DNA from 4 places in the Kineococcus gypseus genome. Region 1 is predicted to be linked to each of the others. Evidence: riboswitches for the same ligand, from Rfam matches in the RefSeq annotation. Region 1 holds a riboswitch; each other region holds the start of a gene.
The links. Region 1 has a riboswitch for S-adenosylmethionine ahead of ACRYMN_RS03940 (sulfurtransferase). Riboswitches for the same ligand answer to the same signal wherever they lie in the genome.
Positions count from the first base shown of each region.

Region 2: linked by a shared signal. The riboswitch ahead of ACRYMN_RS04985 (TauD/TfdA dioxygenase family protein) and the one ahead of ACRYMN_RS03940 (sulfurtransferase) in region 1 are both predicted to bind S-adenosylmethionine.
Region 3: linked by a shared signal. The riboswitch ahead of ACRYMN_RS10795 (ABC transporter ATP-binding protein) and the one ahead of ACRYMN_RS03940 (sulfurtransferase) in region 1 are both predicted to bind S-adenosylmethionine.
Region 4: linked by a shared signal. The riboswitch ahead of sfnG (dimethylsulfone monooxygenase SfnG) and the one ahead of ACRYMN_RS03940 (sulfurtransferase) in region 1 are both predicted to bind S-adenosylmethionine.

Region 1 covers NZ_JBJLRD010000007.1:51,810-56,916, reverse strand. Annotated here, with positions in the region: partial or broken gene ACRYMN_RS03950 (sulfate adenylyltransferase subunit 1) at 1-753, shown strand, start outside; gene cobA (uroporphyrinogen-III C-methyltransferase) at 912-2,105, shown strand; gene ACRYMN_RS03940 (sulfurtransferase) at 2,233-3,126, opposite strand; SAM riboswitch class I at 3,406-3,498, opposite strand; gene ACRYMN_RS03935 (immune inhibitor A domain-containing protein) at 3,765-5,107, shown strand, end outside.
Region 2 covers NZ_JBJLRD010000009.1:27,815-32,921, forward strand. Annotated here, with positions in the region: gene ACRYMN_RS04980 (glycine betaine ABC transporter substrate-binding protein) at 1-782, opposite strand, end outside; gene ACRYMN_RS04985 (TauD/TfdA dioxygenase family protein) at 893-1,819, opposite strand; SAM riboswitch class I at 2,072-2,160, opposite strand; gene ACRYMN_RS04990 (MFS transporter) at 2,363-3,496, shown strand; gene ACRYMN_RS04995 (hypothetical protein) at 3,533-4,084, opposite strand; gene ACRYMN_RS05000 (MFS transporter) at 4,191-5,107, opposite strand, start outside.
Region 3 covers NZ_JBJLRD010000023.1:38,113-43,219, reverse strand. Annotated here, with positions in the region: gene ACRYMN_RS10800 (aliphatic sulfonate ABC transporter substrate-binding protein) at 1-941, opposite strand, end outside; gene ACRYMN_RS10795 (ABC transporter ATP-binding protein) at 1,123-1,914, opposite strand; SAM riboswitch class I at 1,985-2,092, opposite strand; gene ACRYMN_RS10790 (MBL fold metallo-hydrolase) at 2,124-3,017, opposite strand; gene ACRYMN_RS10785 (alkaline phosphatase family protein) at 3,014-5,107, opposite strand, start outside.
Region 4 covers NZ_JBJLRD010000001.1:110,156-115,262, forward strand. Annotated here, with positions in the region: gene purH (bifunctional phosphoribosylaminoimidazolecarboxamide formyltransferase/IMP cyclohydrolase) at 1-948, shown strand, start outside; gene ACRYMN_RS00510 (DUF3017 domain-containing protein) at 1,044-1,337, shown strand; gene ACRYMN_RS00515 (AzlC family ABC transporter permease) at 1,334-2,095, shown strand; gene ACRYMN_RS00520 (AzlD domain-containing protein) at 2,092-2,406, shown strand; SAM riboswitch class I at 2,483-2,571, shown strand; gene sfnG (dimethylsulfone monooxygenase SfnG) at 2,565-3,722, shown strand; gene idi (isopentenyl-diphosphate Delta-isomerase) at 3,791-4,354, shown strand; gene ACRYMN_RS00535 (AAA family ATPase) at 4,410-5,107, opposite strand, start outside.

The DNA of each region.
Region 1 (5,107 bases):
GACACCCTGGACGAGTCGCGCGAGGTGGCCGTGCCGCCGCTGTCGGTGGCGGTGGAGCTGGCCGACGAGGTCGACGTCGGCCGCGGCGACGTGCTCGTGGCCCCCGGCGCCGAGCCCACCGTCACCCGCGAGCTGCGCGCGCAGGTGTGCTGGATGCACACCGACCCGCTCTCCCCCGGCCGCCGGCTGCTGCTGAAGCACACCACCCGCACCGTGCGCGCCGAGGTCGTGGCGCTGCACGAGCGCATGGACTCGGCCACCCTGACCGAGGTGCCCGACCCGGAGGTGCTGCTGCTCAACGACATCGGCGCCGTGACGCTGCGCACGGCCGTCGACCTCGTCGTCGAGCCGTACGCGCGCAACCGCGACATGGGCGCCTTCGTCCTGGTCGACGAGCACACCCACGACACGGTCGCCGCCGGCGTGGTGCGCGAGGCCGTCGAGCGGCGCGCCGGGTCCCGGGCCGAGGAGGACGCGCGCTGGCGCCCGTCCACCGCGCACCGCGCGCACCCGGGGGCGGCGCTGTGGCTGGTGCCCGGCGAGGGCGCGCCCGACCCGGCCGACGTGGCCGGCGCCGTCGAGGCGGCGCTGCTGGCCGCCGGCCGGCCCGGGTACGCGCTGCGCGCGGAGAACCTGCGCGCCGGGCTGCTCGCGGACCTGGGCGCCTCGGCGCCCGAGCGGGCCGAGGCGCTGCGCCGCAGCGCCCAGGCGGCCCTGCTGCTGGCGGACGCCGGCGTGGTGGCGGTGCTGAGCGCCGAGGACGCGGACGCGGCCGAGGCGGCGGCGCGGGTGGTGCGCGCCGCGGGCGCGGCGGCGCACGTCGTGCCCCTGCTCGCCGGCGAGGACCCCGCCGCGGCCGCGGCCCGCGCACTGGGAGCGCTGGCACCGGGCGCGGAGGACGGGCCGGGCTGATGCAGCCGGTGCACCTGGACCTGCGCGGGCGGCGGGTGCTCGTCGCCGGGGGCGGCCCGCTCGCCGCGGCCTCGGCCCGCGAGCTGGCCGGCGCGGGCGCGGACGTCCTCGTCGTCGCGGCGGCGTTGTGCGAGGAGCTGCGCGAGCAGCACGCGCGCGGGCGGGTGCGCTGGCGCGCGGGCACCGCGGCGGAGGCCGACCTCGTCGGCGCCTGGCTCGTGCACGCCGCCACCGGCGACGCGCGCGAGGACGCCGCGGTGGCCGCCCTGGCCGAGCGGCACCGGCTGTGGTGCGTGCACCCGGGCGACCCGGCGACCGGTTCCGCCGCCGCGCCGGCCGTGGTGCGCCGCGACGACGTGGTCCTCTCCGTCGGCGCCGGGGCGGACACCGGCCGCACCCGGGCGCTGGCCGCCGCGCTGGGCCACCACGTGGACTCCGGGGGTGCCCCGCTGCGCCGGCACCGCCGCGGGCGCGGGCGCGTCGTGCTCGTCGGCGGCGGCCCCGGCGAGCCGGAGCTGCTGACCCTGCGCGGGCGCCGGCGCCTGGCCGAGGCCGACGTGGTCGTCGTGGACCGCCTGGCCCCCACCGGGGTGCTCGCCGAGCTCGACCCGGACGTGCAGGTCGTCGACGTCGGCAAGGCCGCCGGGAACCACCCGGTGCCGCAGGAGGAGATCAACCGCGTCCTCGTCGACGCGGCCCTGGCCGGGCGCACCGTGGTGCGCCTGAAGGGCGGGGACCCCTACGTGCTCGGCCGCGGCGGCGAGGAGGTCCTGGCCTGCCGCGAGGCCGGCGTGGAGGTCGAGGTCGTGCCCGGGGTCACCAGCGCCTTCGCGGTGCCCGCCGCCGCCGGCATCCCCGTCACCCACCGCGGCGCCGCGCGCTGCGTCACCGTGCTCTCCGGCCACGAGGACCTCGACGAGGACGACCTGCACGCCCTCGCCTCCCTGGACGGGACCCTCGTGGTGCTCATGGGCGTCACGGCGCTGGAGCGCCTGGCCGCCGCCCTGCTGGCCGCCGGCAAGGACCCGGCCACCCCCGTCGCCGTCGTGCAGGACGGCTGGAGCCCACGCCAGCGCACCACCACCGCCACGCTCGCCGACGTCGCCGACGTCGCGCGCGCGGCCGGGGTGCGCGCACCGGCCGTCGTCGTGGTCGGCGAGGTCGTCGAGGCGCTGCGCGGCCCCGTCGGCTGAGAACCCCGGGCGCACGCGACCCCGGGCGCACGCGGTGGCGGGCGCACGCTCCCGGGCGCGCGACGGCCCCGGGACCGCGGCTCGTCACCGCGGGTCCCGGGGCCGTCGTGCGCGGGCCGCTCCGCGCTCAGCGCTCGCCGGGCTCGGTGCCCACGACGATGGGCGCGCGCACCGCGTTGCCCCACTCCGTCCAGCTGCCGTCGTAGTTGCGCACCTTCTCCAGCCCCAGCAGGTGGGTGAGCACGAACCACGTGTGGCTGGAGCGCTCGCCGATGCGGCAGTACGTCACGGTGTCCGTCTGCGGGGTCAGCCCGGCACCGGTGAAGTAGATCTCCTCCAGGGCCGCGCGGTCCTTGAACGTGCCGTCCTCGTTCGCGGCCTTCGCCCACGGCACGCTGGCCGCGCCGGCGATGTGCCCGCCGCGCAGCGTGCCCTCCTGCGGGTAGTCGGGCATGTGGGTGCGCTCGCCGCTGTACTCCGGCGCGGAGCGCACGTCCACCAGGCCGCCGCGGTGCTCGCGCACGTCCTGCGCGAAGGCGCGCACGCGGCTGTCGTCGCGCTCGACGACGGGGTACTCGGTGCGCTCGCGCTGCGGCGCCTCGGTGGTCAGCTCGCGGCCCTCGGCGGCCCACTTGGCGCGCCCGCCGTCGAGCAGGCGCACGTCCTCGTGGCCGAACAGGGTGAACACCCACAGGGCGTAGGCGGCCCACCAGTTGCTCTTGTCGCCGTAGAGCACGACGGTGTCCTCGCGGCGGATCCCCTTGCGCGAGAGCAGCTCCGCGAACGCGGCGCCGTCGAGGTAGTCGCGGGTGACGGGGTCGTTGAGCTCGGTGTGCCAGTCGACCTTCACGGCGCCGGGGATGTGGCCGGTCTCGTACAGGAGGACGTCCTCGTCGCTCTCGACGACGACCAGGCCCTCGCGGCCGAGGTTCTCGGCGAGCCATCCGGTGCTGACGAGCTTCTCGGGGTGCGCGTACTCGGCGAACTTCGCCTCGGTGGTCGCGTCGGTGGACGTGGACATGCGTGGCCCTCCAGGGCGTGTGCGGGGTTCTGCGGGCTGGTCGGGGTCGTGCGCTGCGCTGCGTTGCGCGCGGTTGCGCGGTGGTGGTGCGCGGGCCGGGGTGACCGGCCGGGCGGGCGGTGGCGGGGCGCTCCCCGGGTCCGCGGGGGGCGCCCCGCGTCGGGGGACGGGGCGGGTGCCGGCGCGCGGCGTCAGCGACAGGCGGCCGAACCGCAGCGGCACAGGTCGACGTGCCGGCGCGAGTGCAGCTCGGTGGTGCGGTCGTGCGTCATGCCGTGCCCTCCATCGGTCCTGGCGGAAGCACCCACGCCCTCTGCAGGGGGGTTGCTGCGGCGTCGTCGAGCCAGGTCTCTCGGCCGCTCTCGATGGTCGTCGGCATACCGTGCCCGCTGCCCCGGCACCGTGTCAACCGCCGCACGGTGCGCCGCACGGGGCGCCGCACCGGCCACCCGCGGCCCCGCCGCGGGAAGTTCGACGGGGCACCGTGTTAAGGCTGGGTAACACCTGGGCGGCCCGGTGCCGCGACGGCGCGGAGCACCACTGAGCGTGACATATGGTCGGCGACGGCTGCCCGACACCGTCGTCCGGAGACCCCTCCGGCGGCCGGGCGCCGTCCGCTGAGACCAGGAGCACCTGCGTTGAGAAGAACCCTCTGCGCCGTCGTGGGCGCCGCGCTCGTCGCGGCCACGCCCGCCGTCGCCTCTGCAGCACCCGCCGCCCCCGCGGCCCCCGCCCCCGCCGCCGCGAGCGCCTTCGGCGGCGCCGCCGCGCCGGGCCCGCAGGGCGCCGGGCGCAGCCACGACCTGCCCAACCCGCTGGCCGACAAGCAGCGCGCGCTGCGCCAGGCCGGGCTGGAGAAGGTGCTGCGCGGCCAGGCCGCCCCCAGCGGGGACGGGAAGGTCGTCGAGGTCGCCAAGGGCCAGTACGTCGAGCTCGCCCGCGAGGACACCGACCAGATCTTCACCGTGCTCGGCGAGTTCGCCGACCTGCCGCACAACAGCATCCCCGCGCCGGACCGGTCCGTGGACGACACGACCATCTGGACGAAGGACTTCTCCCGGCCGTACTACGAGGACCTGCTCTTCTCGCAGGCCGAGGGCGACGTGTCGATGGCGAACTTCTACGACGAGGTCTCCTCCGGCCGCTACACCGTCGAGGGCGCGGTCACCGACTGGGTGCGCCTGCCCGGCACCGGCAAGTCGTACGGCGACAACGCGCTGGGCGACCGCGCGGCGTGGGGGTTCGTCAACGACTCCCTCAACGGCTGGTACGCGCAGCAGCTGGCCGCCGGCAAGTCGGTCGCGCAGATCGACCAGGAGCTCTCCCGCTTCGACCAGTGGGACCGCTACGACTTCGACGGCGACGGCGACTTCGACGAGCCGGACGGCTACATCGACCACTTCCAGGCCGTGCACTCCGGCGAGGGCGAGGAGGTCGGCGGCGGCGCCCTGGGCCAGGCCGCGATCTGGTCGCACCGCTGGTACAACCAGACCACCCGCGTGGGCACCGGCGGCCCGGCCGTCGGCGGCACCACCAACGCGCTCGGCGGCACCCGCATCGGGCAGTCGAAGTACTGGGTGGGCGACTACACCGTCGAGCCGGAGAACGGCGGCGTCGGCGTGTTCTCGCACGAGTTCGGCCACGACCTGGGCCTGCCCGACCTGTACGACACCTCCGGCAACTCCGGCGGCGCGGAGAACTCCACCGCGTTCTGGTCGCTGATGTCGTCCGGCTCGTACGGCAACAGCGGGCGCCCCGAGGACGGCATCGGCACCGAGCCGATGCACATGGGCGCCTGGGAGAAGCTGCAGCTGGGCTGGCTGGACTACGAGACCGTCAAGCCGGGCGCGAAGGTGAGCACCAAGCTCGGCCCGGCCGAGGCGACCACCAAGCAGGCGCAGGCCCTCGTCGTGCAGCTGCCCGACAAGGAGGTCACCACCACGATCGGCACCCCCTTCGAGGGCGGCGACTTCTGGTACTC
Region 2 (5,107 bases), on a different contig from region 1:
CTGGCGGCGATGTTGGCGCTGTAGGCGGGCATCGCGCAGGCGCCGTCGCCGGTGGTCAGGCAGCCGTCGGTGTACGGGGTGGGTTCCTCCAGCTGGACCATGTCGTACTGCGCGAAGACCGCGTGCGGGTGGTACAGGTACAGCACGATCGGCTCCTCGCGGCCGTAGGCGCGCTCCAGCTGCGCCAGCTCGGCCGCCTCGCCGGCCACGACGTGCTCCAGCTCGATCCCGTACCCCTGCAGACGCTTGGTGTTCTGCTCGGTGGTGACGTACCCGGGGTCGGCGTCGTAGAACTTCCCGCCGAGCTGCTCGGCGTAGTCGTTCAGCTGGGTGACGCTGCGCAGGCCCTCCAGCTCGCCGCCGGGCTCGACGGCGTAGCGCGGCACGAACCAGCCCTGGGAGGCGTTGCCGTACGTCTCGGAGACGATGTCGACCTGCTCGGCCGCCTCGTCGGCGAACGCCTGCTGGTTCGGCAGGGCGACCTCCGTCAGCAGGTCGACGTCGCCGCGCTGGGCGCCGGCCCACGCGGCGGCCGGGTCGAGCTGGGTGGTCTCCAGCTCCGCCACGCCCAGGTCGGGGTGGTCGGCGGCGATGCGCGCGAGGATCGCGTTGGTCAGGGCGGCGGCGCTCCAGCTGAACTGGGCGGTCTGCACCGTGATGCCCTCCTCGCCGGAGGCGCCGGTGGAGGAGTCCCCGCCGCAACCGGCGGTGGCCAGCGAGGCGGCCAGGGCGGTGGTCAGCAGGATCGATCGGGCGCGGGGTCGAGCGGGCGCGAAGCGCATGGTTCCTCTTCATCCGGGGTGCTCCCGCGACCCCGGGGTCCGCTCGGTGTTGCGGGGCCCCGGGGCGGGAGCGGGTGACGGGGTGGTGGCGCGGGTCCGGCCGGAGCGGGTCAGCCCACCACGGGACCGCGGGGCTCGTCGCCCCGCAGCGTGATGCGGTGCATGACGCGGCGCTGGTCGCCGTAGTCGCGGGTGGCGTAGTGCACGGTGGAGCGGTTGTCCCAGATCGCCACGTCGCCCACGGACCAGCGGTGGCGCACGACGTGCTCCGGCTTGGTGGTGTGCGCGTAGAAGAGGTCGAGCAGGTAGCGGCTCTCCGCGTCGGAGACCCCGGCGATGTGGGAGGTGAAACCCGGGTTGACGAACAGGCCCTTGCGGCCGGTCTCGGGGTGCACGCGCACCACCGGGTGCTCCACGGGCACCAGGGCGCGGAACCGCTCGCCCTCCCACGTCGTCTCGCGGCCCTGCCGCTGGGCGAGGTAGTAGCCGAACTCGCGGGTCCCGTCGTGCACCGCGGTGAGCTGGTCGGCCAGGCGCTGCACGGGGGCGCTGAGGGACTCGTAGGCCAGCTGCAGGTCGGCCCACTGGGTGTCCCCGCCCAGCGGCGGCAGCACCACGGCGCGCAGCACCGACCCCAGCGGCGGGCGGCGCACGAACGTCACGTCGGTGTGCCACACGTCGGCGAAACCGCCCTCGGCGCTGTCCAGCGCGTAGATCTCGGGGTGCTCCTCGTCCACGCCGGGAACCACCGGGTGCGACTCGGTCACGTCCCCGAAGCGCCGGCCGAAGGCCACCTGGCTGTCGGGGTCGAGGTCGTGCTGGCCGGGCAGGAAGAGCACCTTGTGCTCGGCCAGGGCGGTGCGCAGCGCCCGCACCTGCGCGTCGGTGGCGCGCGCGAGGTCGAGCCCGTGGACGCGCGCGCCGAAGGACGGGCCGAGCGGCTCGAGGTCGAGCGGTTCGAGGTCGAGGGGGGCGGGGGCCGGCTCGGCGGCGCGCGGGGCGGCGACGGGGGCGGGCGCGGCGGTGCTGAGGGTCATGGCTGTTCCGTTCGACGGCGCGGGGACGTGCGGGCGGCGGGTGCTGGGGGCTGTGCGCCCTCCACGGGCGCGTGCCGGGGGAGCGGCGCGGTGCGGCGGGTGGTGCCGCGGGTGGTGCGGGCCGGGGTCAGCGACAGATCGCGCTGGTGCACCGCATGAGGTCCACGTGCCATCGCGCGGTGAGGTGGCTGCTCGTCAGCGCCCGGGCGGCGCCGGACGGGGCGGGCTCCCCGAGGTGTGCGGACACGCGTTCCTCCATCGGTCCTGGCGGGAGCACCTGCCCTCACGGGTGGTTGCTGCGGCGTCGACGAGCCAGGTCTCTCAGCCGCTCTGGATGGTGCGCCGACGGTAGGAGGCGGCGCGGGTGGGCGTCAAGCGCAGCGCCGGGCGCCGTGGGAGGGTGGCCGCCGGGCCGCGCCGAGCACGGGCGGCGCCACGACCCCGGAGGAGCCCACCACGTCCACCCCCACCGCCGCGCGGGCCCGGGCGCGCCGCCGGCTGCCGCGCACCGCCGCGTTCGCCGTCGCGTGCGCCGCGCTCGTCCTGGTCTTCGCCTCGGCCGGCACCCCGATCCCGCACTACAACGACTACCGCGCCCGCGACGGGCTGACGAACGCCGACCTGACGGTCGCCACCGTCGTCTACCTCGCCGCGGCGGCCCTGTCGCTGCTGGTGCTCGGGCGCCTGTCCGACCACCTGGGGCGCCGGCCCGTGGGGGTGGCCGCGCTGCTCGGCTCCGCGCTGGGGCTCGCGGTGCTGCTGGACGTGGACGGGCTCGCCGAGCTGGCGGGCGGGCGGTTCCTGCAGGGGCTGTCCACGGGGCTGGCCTCCAGCGCGCTGGGCGCGCTCGTCGTCGACTCCGCGCCCGAGCGGCGCCGGTGGCTGCCCGCGGCGGTCACCGGCACCGCCCCGATGCTGGGCATCCCCGTGGGGGCGCTGGTCTCCGGGGCGCTGGTGGACCACGCGCCCGCGCCGCGCCAGCTCGGCTACGTCGTGGTGGGCGGCCTGCTGCTGGCGGCCGCCGCGCTGGTGGCGCTGAGCCCGGAGACGGTCCGCCGGACGACGGCGCGGCGCGCGGCCGCCTCGCTGCGCCCGCGCGTGCTGGTGCCGGCCGGGGCCCGGCGGGCCCTGCTCGTCGTGGCGGCGCTGGTGCTGGCCACCTGGTCCGTGGGGGGTTTCTACCAGGCGTTCGGGCCCTCGATCGCCCTCGACCAGCTCGGCTCGGGCGCGGCCCTGACGGCCGGTGCGGTGTTCGGCTCGTTCACCCTGCTCAGCGTCCTGGGCGGTCCGCTGGCGGCCCGGCTGCGCCCGGACCGGGCGGTGCGGCTGGGGGCGCTGGCCTACGCGCTGTGCTTCGCGGGGGTCCTGGCCGCCCTGGCCGCGGGGGCGGTCGTGCCCTTCCTCGCCGCGAGCCTGCTGGCGGGCGTGGCGCAGGGCGCCGCCCAGACGGCGGCCATGCGCAGCCTGCTGGCGCGCACCGCGCCGGCCGAGCGCGCCGGGTCGCTCTCCACGGTCTTCCTGCTCAGCTACGGCAGCGCCGCCGTCCCCGGGCTGCTCGCCGGGCGGCTGACCGGGGTGCTCAGCACGCCGCAGATCGCCGCCTGCCACGGCGTGCTCGTCGTGGTGGGGGTGGGTGCCGTGCTGGTGCTGGCCCGGCCCGCGCCGGGCGGGCGCTGACCCGGCCCCGCGGGGCCGGGCCGGCGCCCGGGGTGCTCAGAGCTTGAGGTTGGAGAGCAGGCCGCGCCCGACCTGCTCGGCCTTCTGCTGCTCGCCCTGCTGGGCGCCCAGGACCAGCAGCACGCCGGTCAGGGCCGGGATCGACCACTGCAGCACCTTCAGCCGGCGCTGGGCGGCGGCGATGTCGGCCGGGGTCTCCGGGGAGGGGTCCACGCCCGAGGCGGCCGGGGCGTGCGAGTCGGTGCCCAGCTTGGCGCCCTGCGAGCCGGAGTACGCGGTCACGCCCATCGCGGCCAGCGTCAGGGCCGCCTTGACGACGGTGTTGCCGCGGGTGCCGGCCTGCGCGGCCACGCGCCCGCGGTTGCCGAGGATCAGGCCGATGCCGCCGATGCTGTGCACGGCGATGGCGGCGGCGTTGACCGGCGCCCAGCGCGCCCAGCCGGCGGTGGCCACGTGGGTGCGGTCGCCCGGGTCGGACACGGCGGCCGAGGCGCCGTTGAGGCCGACGGCGCCGAACAGGGAGCCGCCGAACCAGGCCGCCAGGCCGAGGTCGTGCATGGAACGGATGACGGTCTGACGCTCGGACATGAGCACCCTTCCTCAGGACCTGCCCCGGCCCGCGGTCGCGGCGGGGACGAGGGGCCAGGCTCTCGCGGAAGGGGCGGGGGCGCTCGTCGGGAGCGGACGGCGCCGCTCAGGCCGGTCTCCCGGCGGCCGCGCTCCGCGGCTGCGGGTCCCGCAGCGGGCCGCGCCGCCCGATCAGCCACACCAGCAGCGCGAACGCGCTCAGGGCCGCGCCCGCGGTGCACACGGCCTGCCAGCCGCCCGCCGACCACAGCACCGTCGCGGCCGACGAACCGAGGGCGCCGCCGGTGAAGTTGCCCGTGACGAACGCGGTGTTCAGCCGGCTGCGCTGCCCGGGGGAGACGGCCAGCACCCGGGTCTGGTTCAGGACGTTCAGCCCCTGCACGGAGACGTCGAGCAGGACGACGGCGACCAGCACGAGCGCCGCGGAGCGGGCGCCGAGCGCGGCCACGACGAAGGAGACCAGCAGCAGGGCGCACGCGACGCCGGTCGCCGGCAGCGACCGGCCGCGGTCGTGCAGCCGGCCCACCCGCTGGGCGGCGACCGCCCCGGCCAGCCCGGCCAGCCCGAACGCGCCGATGACCTGCACGGGGTGCTCGAACGGCGGGGAGCTGAGCAGGAACGTCAGCGCCGTCCAGAACATCGTGAAGGTGGCGAACCCGGTGGCGGCCAGCACCAGCGTCCAGCGCACCGCGCGCTCGTGCACCACGAGCAGGCCCACCGAGGCGATCAGCGCGCGGTAGCGGGTGCGCGGGCGCGGCGGCAGCCGGGGGATCGCGCGGTGCAGCACCGCCGCCAGGACGACCGCGGCGACCGCGGCGGCGACGAACACCGCCCGCCACCCGGCGACGCCGGCGACCGCGCCGCTGACCGTGCGGGAGACGAGGATGCCGGTGAGCAGGCCGGCCACGACGGTGCCGACCACCCTGCCGCGCTCGGCGTCGCCGGCCAGGTCCCCGGCCAGCGGGGTGAGCAGCTGCCCGGCGACGGTGGTCGCGCCCAGCACGGTGGTCGCCACCAGCAGGA
Region 3 (5,107 bases), on a different contig from region 1:
ATCAGCGGGATGACCCCCTCGAGCACCGTGCGCTGCGCCTCGCCGGGCACCGGGTCGATGTCTAGGGCGGTGCGCTGGCCGAGCACCAGCTCGGCGACGCGCGGCTCCAGCTGGGCCTGCTCGGCGTACAGCGCGACCAGGTCCGCGGGGTTGGCCAGCGCCCAGGCGCGCGCCTGCTCGTAGGCGTCGACGACCTGCTGCACCAGCTCCGGGGAGCTCTCGACGAACTCCTCGCGGGCGTTGAGCACCCCGTACGTGTTGAAGGCGACGTTGCGGTAGAGCAGCCGCGAGCCGTTCTGCACCTCGGTGGCGGCCATGTTCGGGTCCAGGCCCGCCCAGGCGTCGACGTCGCCGCGCTCCAGGGCCGCGCGCCCGTCGGGGTGCTGCAGGTTGAGGATCTCCACGTCGGAGGCGGCCAGCCCGGCCTCGTCGAGGGCCTGGCGCAGGAAGAAGTACGGGTCGGTGCCGGTGGTGGCCGCGATGCGCTTGCCGCGCAGGCCCGCCACGTCGGTCACGTCGGAGTCCGGGCCGACGACCAGCGCGGTCCACTCCGGCTGCGAGTAGACGTCGACGGTCTTGACGGCCAGGCCGTTGGCGCGCGCCTGCAGCACGGCGGAACCGGCGGTGGAGGCCAGGTCGAGGTTGTCGTTGCGCAGGAACTCGTTGGCCCTGTTGCTGCCCAGCGACTGCTCCCACTGCACGGTCAGGCCGGCGTCCTCGAGGATCCGCTGCTGGCGCACCACCAGGCTCAGCGGGTTGTAGAAGGCGTAGTCGAGGCGGACGGTGCCGCCGGCGGCGGCGGCGGTGGCGCTGCCGCTGGGCGCGGGGGCGGTGCCGGTGGAGCTCTCCCCCTGCACGCAGCCGGCGGCGCCGAGGGCGACACCGCCGAGGAGGCCGCCCAGGGCGGTGCGGCGCGCGAGGGGGCGGGAGGAGCTGGGCACGGGTCTCTCCAGGGGGCAGGGCCGCCCGCGCGGTCGCGGGCGGCGGGCTCGGCGGTGCTGCGGGGCCCGCGCTGGTGCGGGCCCCGCGGTGCGGGACCCGCGCGGGGCGGGTCCCGGGGTCGGGCGCGGGATCGGTCGTGCGGGCGGGGCGAACGGGTGGGGCGAGCGGGTGGGGGTCGGCTCAGGCGTGCGCGCGCGGCACGCCCAGCAGCTCCAGCAGCTCCACCCGCAGGTGGGCCAGCGAGGAGTCGCCGCGGTCGCGCGGGCGGGGCGCGTCCACGCGCAGGTCGCGCACCACGTGGGCGCCGGGCCGGCCCTCGCGGGTGCCGAGCACCAGGACCCGGTCGGCCAGGTGCAGCGCCTCGTCCACGTCGTGGGTGACGAGCAGGACGGTGGCGCCGGTGCTGCGCTGGAGGTCGTCCAGCAGGTCCTGCACCTTCAGGCGGGTCAGGGCGTCCAGGGCCGCGAACGGCTCGTCCATCAGCAGCACGCCCGGGCGGCGCACCAGGGCGCGCGCCAGCGCGGCGCGCTGGGCCATGCCGCCGGAGACGCTCCGCGGGCGGTGCCCGGCGAAGTCGGCCAGGCCCACGCTCGCCAGGCGCTGCAGCACCTGCTCGCGGCCCTCGGCGCGCGGGGTGCCGCGGGGCAGGCCCAGGGCGACGTTGCCGGCGAGGTCGCGCCACGGCAGCAGGCGCGGCTCCTGGAAGACGACGCCCGTGCGCGCGCCGACGCCGCGCACGACCTCGCCGCCGACCTCGACGGTGCCGGAGGTGGGGGTGTCCAGGCCGGCGACCAGGCGCAGCAGGGTGGACTTGCCGCTGCCGGAGGCGCCCAGCAGGGCCACGGTGCTGCCGGGGGCGACCTCCACGTCCACGTCCGCGAGCACGTCGCGGGTGCCGGTGGGGGTGGTGAAGGCGCGGCCCACGCCGCGCAGGACGACGCCGGCGGCGTCGACCCGCTGGGCGGGGTCCACGGGGGCGGCGGTGCGGGCGGACGCGCCGGCGCGGGCTGACGCGGGCTGCGTGGGGACGGCCGGCAATGCTCCTCCATCGGTCCTGGCGTGAGCACCGCACCCCCTGTTCCGGCCAGGGAACGGGGGGAGGTTGCTGCGGCGTCGACGAGCCAGGTCTCTCGGCCGCTCTGGATGGGTGGCGTCATCAAACGCGACCCGCGCCCGCGCTGTCAAAACGGCTGCGCCCCGCCCGGGTGGCGCGGGCGGGGCGCGCCCAGCGCGTCCAGGTCCACCGCCGCGCGCGGGCGCAGCAGCACCGCGCCGGGCACGCCGGCGGCGCGCACGGCCCGCGCGAAGCGCGCGCCCGGCGCCGTCCAGCGCTCGCCCATGGTGCGCGCCAGCCCGGCGGGGGCGAACGTGCCCCAGTGCACCGGCACGGACACCCGCGGGCGCACCCGCACCACCAGGGCCGCGGCCTGCTCGGGGTCCAGGTGGTGCGGTCCCAGGGTGTGACCCCACCCGCCCACCGGCACCAGCGCGACGTCCGGCGCGCGCCCGGCGGCCGCCAGCACGGACTCCGCCAGGCCCTCGAACGCGCCGGTGTCGCCCACCGCCCACAGCAGCAGGTCCGTACCGCCCTCGGCCGCCGGGCGCGCGGGGAAGGCGCCGGGCAGGCGCACCAGGTGACCCACCGGCAGCGCGTGCGCCGGCGCGCCCGTCAGCCTGCCCAGGGTGCGGCGGCCGTCGTGGCGGGCCGGCAGCGCGGTGACGGTCAGCGGCCCGGCCGGGCAGTCGCGCACGAGCACCGAGCGCCCGACGTCCACCTCCGCCACGGCGCTGCCGCGACCGCGCAGGCGCCCCTGCAGCCAGGCGGCCGACCCGGGCGGTGCCACCACCCAGCGCGGGCGCAACCGCCGCAGCGAGGGCAGGTCCAGGTGGTCGTGGTGCAGGTGCGAGAGCAGCACCAGGGTCGGGTCGGCGGAGTGCTCCGGGTCCGGCAGCGGCGGGCGGCGGCGCAGGTGCGCCAGGGCGCCGCGCAGCACCGGGTCGGTGACCACCCGGACCCCCGCCGCGTCGAGCACCGCGGTGGAGTGCCCCAGCCAGCGCAGCCGCACCCCGCTCACCGCCCGGTGCCCCCGGTCCCCCCGGCCGCCGCGCGCGGCGGCGCCGGCGGCACCCCGGCGGGCAGCACGCCGTCGGCGCGCATCCAGCGCACGAGCTGGCGGTGCACGGCGTCGGCGCCCACCAGCAGCCGCTCCCCCGGCACGGAGGTGTCCAGCAGGTCCTCGTCGACGCCCCAGCCGGCCGGGTGCACCAGCACGGCGTCGTTCTGCTCGCCGCCCAGGCCGCCGTGGTGGGCCACCTGCTCCTCGAAGGCGTGCAGCTCGCCGGTGCGCTCGTCGAGGGCGGAGTGCACCAGCAGCGCCGGGGCGGTGCGCATGCGCATCACCCGCAGCACCTCCCCGGCGGCGCGCGGGCCGAAGGGCGCCAGCGGGTCGGTGCCGCGCACCCGCCCGGTGAGCAGCTCGCGGCGACCGCCGGCGCCCAGCACGACCGGGCCGGCCGGTTCGTGGCCGGCCACGAAGCCGATGCCGGGAGCGGCGAGCAGGCCGGGCAGCAGGGCCGGCCAGCGCCGCTCGAGCCCGGGCAGGTCCAGCCGCCCGGCGGGGGCGTCGGGCACGCTCAGCAGCGCCGTGCAGCCCGCGGCGACGACGACGGCGGCGCCCGGGCCGGCGGCCGCGTCCGCGCGCGGCTCGCGGCGCCGCCCGGCGCGCGCTGCTCGCGCGGCTCGCCCGGCGGCGCCCGCCGGGGTCAGGTCGCGCAGCAGGACGCCGAGGCGGCCGCGCGCCCCCTCCCCCGCCACGGGGGCCACCACCGGCGCGGGGGCGGGGCGGCCGCGCCCGACGAGGTCGGCCACGAGCTGCTGCACCGTGCGCCCGGCGAGCTGGCGGAACGTCGGGCCCTGCGCCTGCCCGTGGTCGGAGACGACCACGACGCGGTAGTCGCGCGGGGCGGCGGCGGCCACGGCGGCCAGGGTGCCCAGGGCGCGGTCCACGCCGGCGAGCGCGTCCAGGGACTCCGCGCGGGCGGCGCCGGCGTGGTGGGCCACCTCGTCGTAGTCGAGGAAGTCCACGAAGACCACCGGGCGCCCGGCGGCCAGCTGCTCGGCCACCAGCGCCACGTCGAGGTCGCGCAGCAGCGCGGTGGTCAGCGCCCGCAGCAGCACCGACCGGCCGCGGCGGCGCACGCGCGGCTCGACCCCGCGCACGCGCTGCTGCCGGCCCTGGTGCAGCTCCCTGACCACCTCCCCCGCGGTCAGCACCAGGCTGCGCGCCAGCCCGAAGGGGCGCAGCACGTAGCGCAGGTAGGGGCGGCCGGAACCGCCGCCGCGGGAGGTGGAGACCACCAGGTGCGCGTGGGCGCCCTCACCGGAGAAGACGGTGCCGACGCCGGCGCCGCCGTGCGCCAGCAGCCCCTCGCGGCCGGCGGCGCGGGCGGCGCGCACCAGCCGCTGCTCGACGACGGCGGCGTCGGCCGGCCGGTTGGCCACGAGCACGCGCCCCAGCTGCGGGTCCCACCAGCGGAAGGCGGGCACGTCCTCGGTGGTGCCGTGCAGCAGGCCGGCCTGGCTGGCGGGCGTCGTCGACGGCAGGGGCGCGCGCCAGCCGGTGGCGCGGTGGCTGCCGGTGCGCAGCCACCGCGCGATCGTGGGCAGCGTGCCGGCGTGCACCCCGAAGCGCAGCAGCGGCAGGGACAACCCGTCGACCTGCACCACCAGCAGGCCGGGCGGCGCCTCGCCGTGCGGGCCGGGGCGCTGCCGGCGCAGCAGGTCGCCGACCACCCAGCTGCTGTCGCCCACCCCGAGGAGCCGGCGGGCGACGACCGCCACCAGGCCCGTGACCAGGTACACCTGCCACAGCGCCCCCGCGCCGCGCAGGTCCAGCCCCGGCAGCGCCGTCAGGGCGGTGTGCAGCACCAGCAGCTGCACCGCCACGCCCAGCAGCACGGTCAGCGCCGGGCCGGCCACCCGCACCAGCGGGGCGAGCACGGGGCGCACCACCACGTCACCGGCCAGCAGCAGCGCCGAGGAGGCCAGCAGCCACAGCGGGGAGCTGTACTGCAGCGCGGGGACGACCTGGGCGCTGATCCACAGCGCCGCCGCGGTGGGCACCACGCCGAGGACCGCGTCGCGCGCGTCCCGGGCGCTCAGCAG
Region 4 (5,107 bases), on a different contig from region 1:
CCCGCCGTGGCCGGGGTCGCCCTGGAGCGCACCGCGGTGCTGCGCTACGGCGAGAACCCGCACCAGCGCGCCGCCGTCTACGCCGACCCGGCCTCCGCGCCGGGCATCGCGCAGGCGGTGCAGCTGCACGGCAAGGCCATGTCGTACAACAACTACGTCGACGCCGACGCCGCCCTGCGCGCCGCGCACGACTTCACCGCCCCGGCCGTGGCCGTCATCAAGCACGCCAACCCCTGCGGCATCGCCACCGGCACCGACGTCGCCGACGCCCACGCCAAGGCGCACGCGTGCGACCCCGTCTCCGCCTACGGCGGCGTCATCGCCGCCAACCGCGTCGTCACCGCCGCGATGGCCGCGCAGGTCGCCGACGTCTTCACCGAGGTCGTCGTCGCCCCCGGTTTCGAGCCGGAGGCCCTGGAGGTGCTGCAGCGCAAGAAGAACGTGCGCCTGCTGCAGCTGCCCGAGGGCTACGCGCGCGGCAGCGCCGAGTGGCGCCCGGTCTCCGGCGGGGTGCTCGTGCAGGACCTCGACCGCGTCGACGCCGACGGCGACTCCCCGGCCGGCTGGACCCTGGCGGCCGGCGAGCCCGCCGACGCCGAGACCCTGGCCGACCTGGAGTTCGCCTGGCGCGCGGTGCGCTCGGTGCGCTCCAACGCGATCCTGCTGGCCCGCGGCGGCGCCTCCGTCGGCGTGGGCATGGGCCAGGTCAACCGGGTGGACTCCTGCCGCCTGGCCGTCGAGCGCGCCGGCGCCGAGCGCGCCCGCGGCGCCGTGGCCGCCTCCGACGCGTTCTTCCCGTTCGCCGACGGCGCGCGGATCCTGCTGGACGCCGGGGTGCGCGCGATCGTGCAGCCGGGCGGGTCCGTGCGCGACGAGGAGGTCGTCGCCGCCGTCCGCGAGGCCGGCGTGACGATGTACTTCACCGGCGCGCGCCACTTCGCGCACTGACGCCGCGGCCGGGGCAGCGGGTGCGGGGAGCGCGCGGGGGCGCGCACCGGCGCGTGCCCGCCCAGCGGGCGGTGCGCGTCGGTACCGTGCCGGGCGTGTCACGTCGACCGCCCAGCACCCCCGAGCGCGTGCCGCCCGCGGGCGCGGCGGTCCTGGGCGCCGTCGCGGCCGGCGCGCTGCTGGCGCTGGTGCTCACGGTGCTGGCCGGTCCGGTGACCGGCGGGCTCGTGCTCGGCGCCGACCTGGCGGTGGCCGCCGTGCTGCGCCTGGTGCTGCCGGTGCGGGCGGCCGGGGCGCTGGCGGTGCGCTCGCGCGCGCTGGACACCGCGGTGCTGCTGGTGCTCGCCGCCGCCTGCGCGGCGCTGGCCTGGTCGCTGCCGCCGTCGTGAGCGCGCCCGAGCCCGAGCGCGAGCCCGGACCCGCTCCCGGACCCGGGCCCGCGGACGCGCCCACCGCCGCCGCGGTGCGCACCGCCCGGCGGCAAGGGCTGGCGGTGGGCGCGGCCACCGCCGTGTACGGCGTCAGCCTCGGCGCGCTGGCCGTGGCCAACGGCCTGAGCGTGCTGCAGGCCTGCGCCACCTCGCTGCTGCTGTTCAGCGGCGGCTCGCAGTTCGCGCTCGTCGGCGTCCTCGGCGGCGGCGGCAGCGCGGCCTCGGCGGTGGCCGCCAGCACCCTGCTGGGGGTCCGCAACGCCCTGTACGGGGTGCAGGTGGGCACCTTCCTGCGCGTGCGCGGCGCCCGGCGGCTGCTCGCGGCGCACTGGACGATCGACGAGTCCACCGCCGTGGGCGCCGCCCAGGGCACCGACGCCGCCCGCCGCGCGGGGTTCTGGGTCACCGGCGCGACGGTGTTCGCCGGCTGGAACCTCACCACCCTGGCCGGCGCGCTGCTCGGCGACGCGCTGGGCGACCCGCGCCGCTACGGCCTGGACTCCGCGGCCGCGGCCGCGTTCCTGGCGCTGCTGTGGCCGCGCCTGCGCCGGCGCGAGCCGGTCGCGGTGGCGGTGGTGGCCGCGCTCGTCGCCGCCGCCCTGGTGCCCGTGGTGCCGGTGGGCCTGCCCGTGGTCGCCGCGGCGGCGGTCGCCCTGCTGGCCGGCCTGCGCGGGAGGCGCGGCTCGCGCGGGGCTCGGGCGGCGGGGCAGCGGTGAGCACCTGGACGGCCGTGCTGGCCGCCGCGGCGCTGGCCTACGCCCTGAAGCTGGCCGGGCACCTCGTGCCGCCGCGGTGGCTGGAGCACCCCCGCGTGCGCCGCGGATCGGCGCTGCTGCCCACCGCGCTGCTGGCCGCCCTCGTCGTCGTGCAGGCCGCCTCCGACGGCGACCGCCTCGTGGCCGACGCGCGCCTGGTGGGCGTGGGCGTCGCCGCGCTCGCGCTGGCGCTGCGCGCGCCGTTCCTGGTGGTGGTGCTCCTGGCGGCGGCCTCGACGGCGGGCGTGCGGGCGCTGACCGGCTGGGGCTGAGGGGCCCTGCCCGGACGCCGCCGCTGCCCCCGCCGCCCTCGTGGCGCCCGCCGCCGGCAGCGGGTTAGGCTCGCGGCGACCATCCAGAGCGGCCGAGAGACCTGGCTCCACGACGCCGCAGCAACCGCGCCCGCGCGCCGGTGCTACCGCCAGGACCGATGGAGGAGAGCCACCGCATGCCCGTGAAGTTCGCCTACTGGGTCCCCAACGTCTCCGGCGGCCTCGTCGTCTCCACGATCGAGCAGCGCACGAGCCACGACCCCGCCTACAACGTCGAGGTGGCGCGCGCGGCCGAGCGCGCCGGCTTCGACTACGCCCTCACCCAGGTGCGCTACCTGGCCTCCTACGGCGCCGACGCCCAGCACGAGTCCACCTCGTTCTCGCTGGCGCTGCTGCTGGCCACCGAGCGGCTGAAGGTGATCGCCGCGGTGCACCCGTTCTTCTGGCACCCCGGCGTGCTGGCGAAGTTCGCCGCCACCGCCCAGGAGCTGACCGGCAACCGCCTGGCGCTGAACGTCGTCTCCGGCTGGTTCAAGGACGAGGCCACCCAGCTCGGCGTGACCTGGCACGAGCACGACGAGCGCTACCGCCAGTCCGAGGAGTTCATCAGCTACCTGCGCGGGGTGTGGTCGCAGGACGGCTACTCCCAGGACGGCGACTTCTTCTCCGCCCGCGACATCACCTTCCGCCCGCAGCCGACGCTGCAGCCGGAGCTGTTCCAGGGCGGCAACTCCACCGCCGCGCAGGGGATGGCCGCCCGCGTGAGCGACTGGTACTTCATGAACGGCAAGCCGATCGCCGGCGCCGCCGAGCAGGTGCGCGAGGTCAGCGCCCTCGCCGCCGCCGCCGGGCGCTCGGTGCGCTTCGGGCTCAACGGCTTCGCCGTCGTGCGCGAGAGCCGCGAGGAGGCCGAGGCGGTCCTGGAGGAGATCGTCGCCAAGGCCGACGTCGCCAAGGTCGAGGGCTTCGGCGCCGCCGTGCAGGAGGCGGGCAACGCCACGAAGGACCGCAAGGGCATGTGGGCGGACAGCGAGTTCCGCGACCTCGTGCAGTACAACGACGGGTTCCGCACCGGCCTGGTGGGCACCCCCGACGAGGTGGCCCGCCGGGTGCTGGCGTACTCGCTGGTGGGCGTGGACCTGCTGCTGCTGGGCTTCCTGCACGTGAAGGAGGAGGTCGAGGCCTTCGGCGAGCTCGTCGTGCCGCGGGTGCGCGAGCTGGAGCAGCGCCTGGCCGACGGCGAGGAGCTGTCGCTGGGCGCCGAGCTCGACGAGGCCGTCGCCGCGGCCGGCGGCCGGGCGGGCTCGCTGGTCTGAGCGGGTGGGCGTGCGCCGCGCCCACCCGCGTCCGTGCGCGCGCGGCGGCGTCCACGTACGGTGCAGCGGTGACCGCCGCCAGCGCCGCCCTCGCCCCCGCCGACCCCGGGACCCCCGAGCTCGTCGTCCTGCTCACCGAGGACGGCGTGCCGTGCGGCACGGCGCCGAAGTCCCAGGTGCACCACACCGCCACGCCCCTGCACCTGGCGTTCTCGTGCTGGGTGCTCGACGGGACCGGCCGCACGCTGCTGACGCGCCGCGCCGACACCAAGCGCACCTGGCCGGGGGTGTGGACGAACTCCTTCTGCGGGCACCCCGGCCCGGGGGAGGAGCCGGTCGAGGCCGTGCACCGGCGCGCCGGCGACGAGCTGGGCACCGCGGTCGGCGCCGTGGCGCCGGTGCTGCCCACGTTCCGCTACCGCGCCCGCATGGCCGACGGCACCGTCGAGAACGAGGTGTGCCCGGTCTTCACCGCCACCCTGAGCGCTGAGCTGGCGCCCAACCCCGACGAGGTCGGCGCCTGGCGCTGGGTGCACCTGGACGAGCTGCGCGCCGAGGTGGCCGCCGACCCGTCGCCGTTCAGCCCGTGGATGCTGCTGCAGCTGGAGCAGCTGCCCGCCGCGCTGGCCTGAGGCGCCCCGCCCGGCGCACCCCGCTGTCGCGCGCCGTCCTGCGCGCCCCGGTCCCTCAGCCCAGGCCGAGGTCCAGCTCGAGGTCGTGGGCGGCCAGGTAGTCCAGCACGAGCTGCTCGCTGACCCGGCCGCGGTCGGCGACGCGCCGGCCCTGCGCGCGCGCCCACGCCCGCACCAGCTGCGGGTCGGCCCCCAGCGCCCCCGCCCCGCGCGCGGGGCGCGCCGGGGCGGCCGCCGCCGCCCGCGCCGCCGCGGCGAGGTCCTGCGCCGCCGCGGGCGCGGGCAGCCGCGACACCGTCACCGGGTGCCCCTCGCCGGCCAGGCGCTCGGCGCGCTCGGCGACGTCGGCGTGGTGCGTCAGCAGCACCACCTGCACCTCGCGCGAGAGCTGCGCCAGCGCCGACAGCGCCGCGCCGGTGCGGCCCTCGTCGAACGTCATGAGCACGTCGTCGAGCACCACCGGCAGCGGGCCGGCGCCGGCGCGCACCCGGCCGCGGTGCTCGGCGGCGATCGCGGCCAGGCGCAGCGCCAGGAAGACCTGGTCCGCGGTGCCCTCGGAGAGCCCGTCGGCGCCCTCGAGCACCTCCCCGTCGCCGCGGCGCACCGCCAGCCGGCGGCTGCCGCCGTCGTCCAGGGCGCTCAGCGCCGTCCAGCGCCCCCCGGTCAGCACGGAGAGCACCTGCCCGGCCTCCTCCAGCAGCGGGTTGGCGCGCGCGGTGGAGAACTCCTCCAGCTGCCGGCGCAGCACGGTGC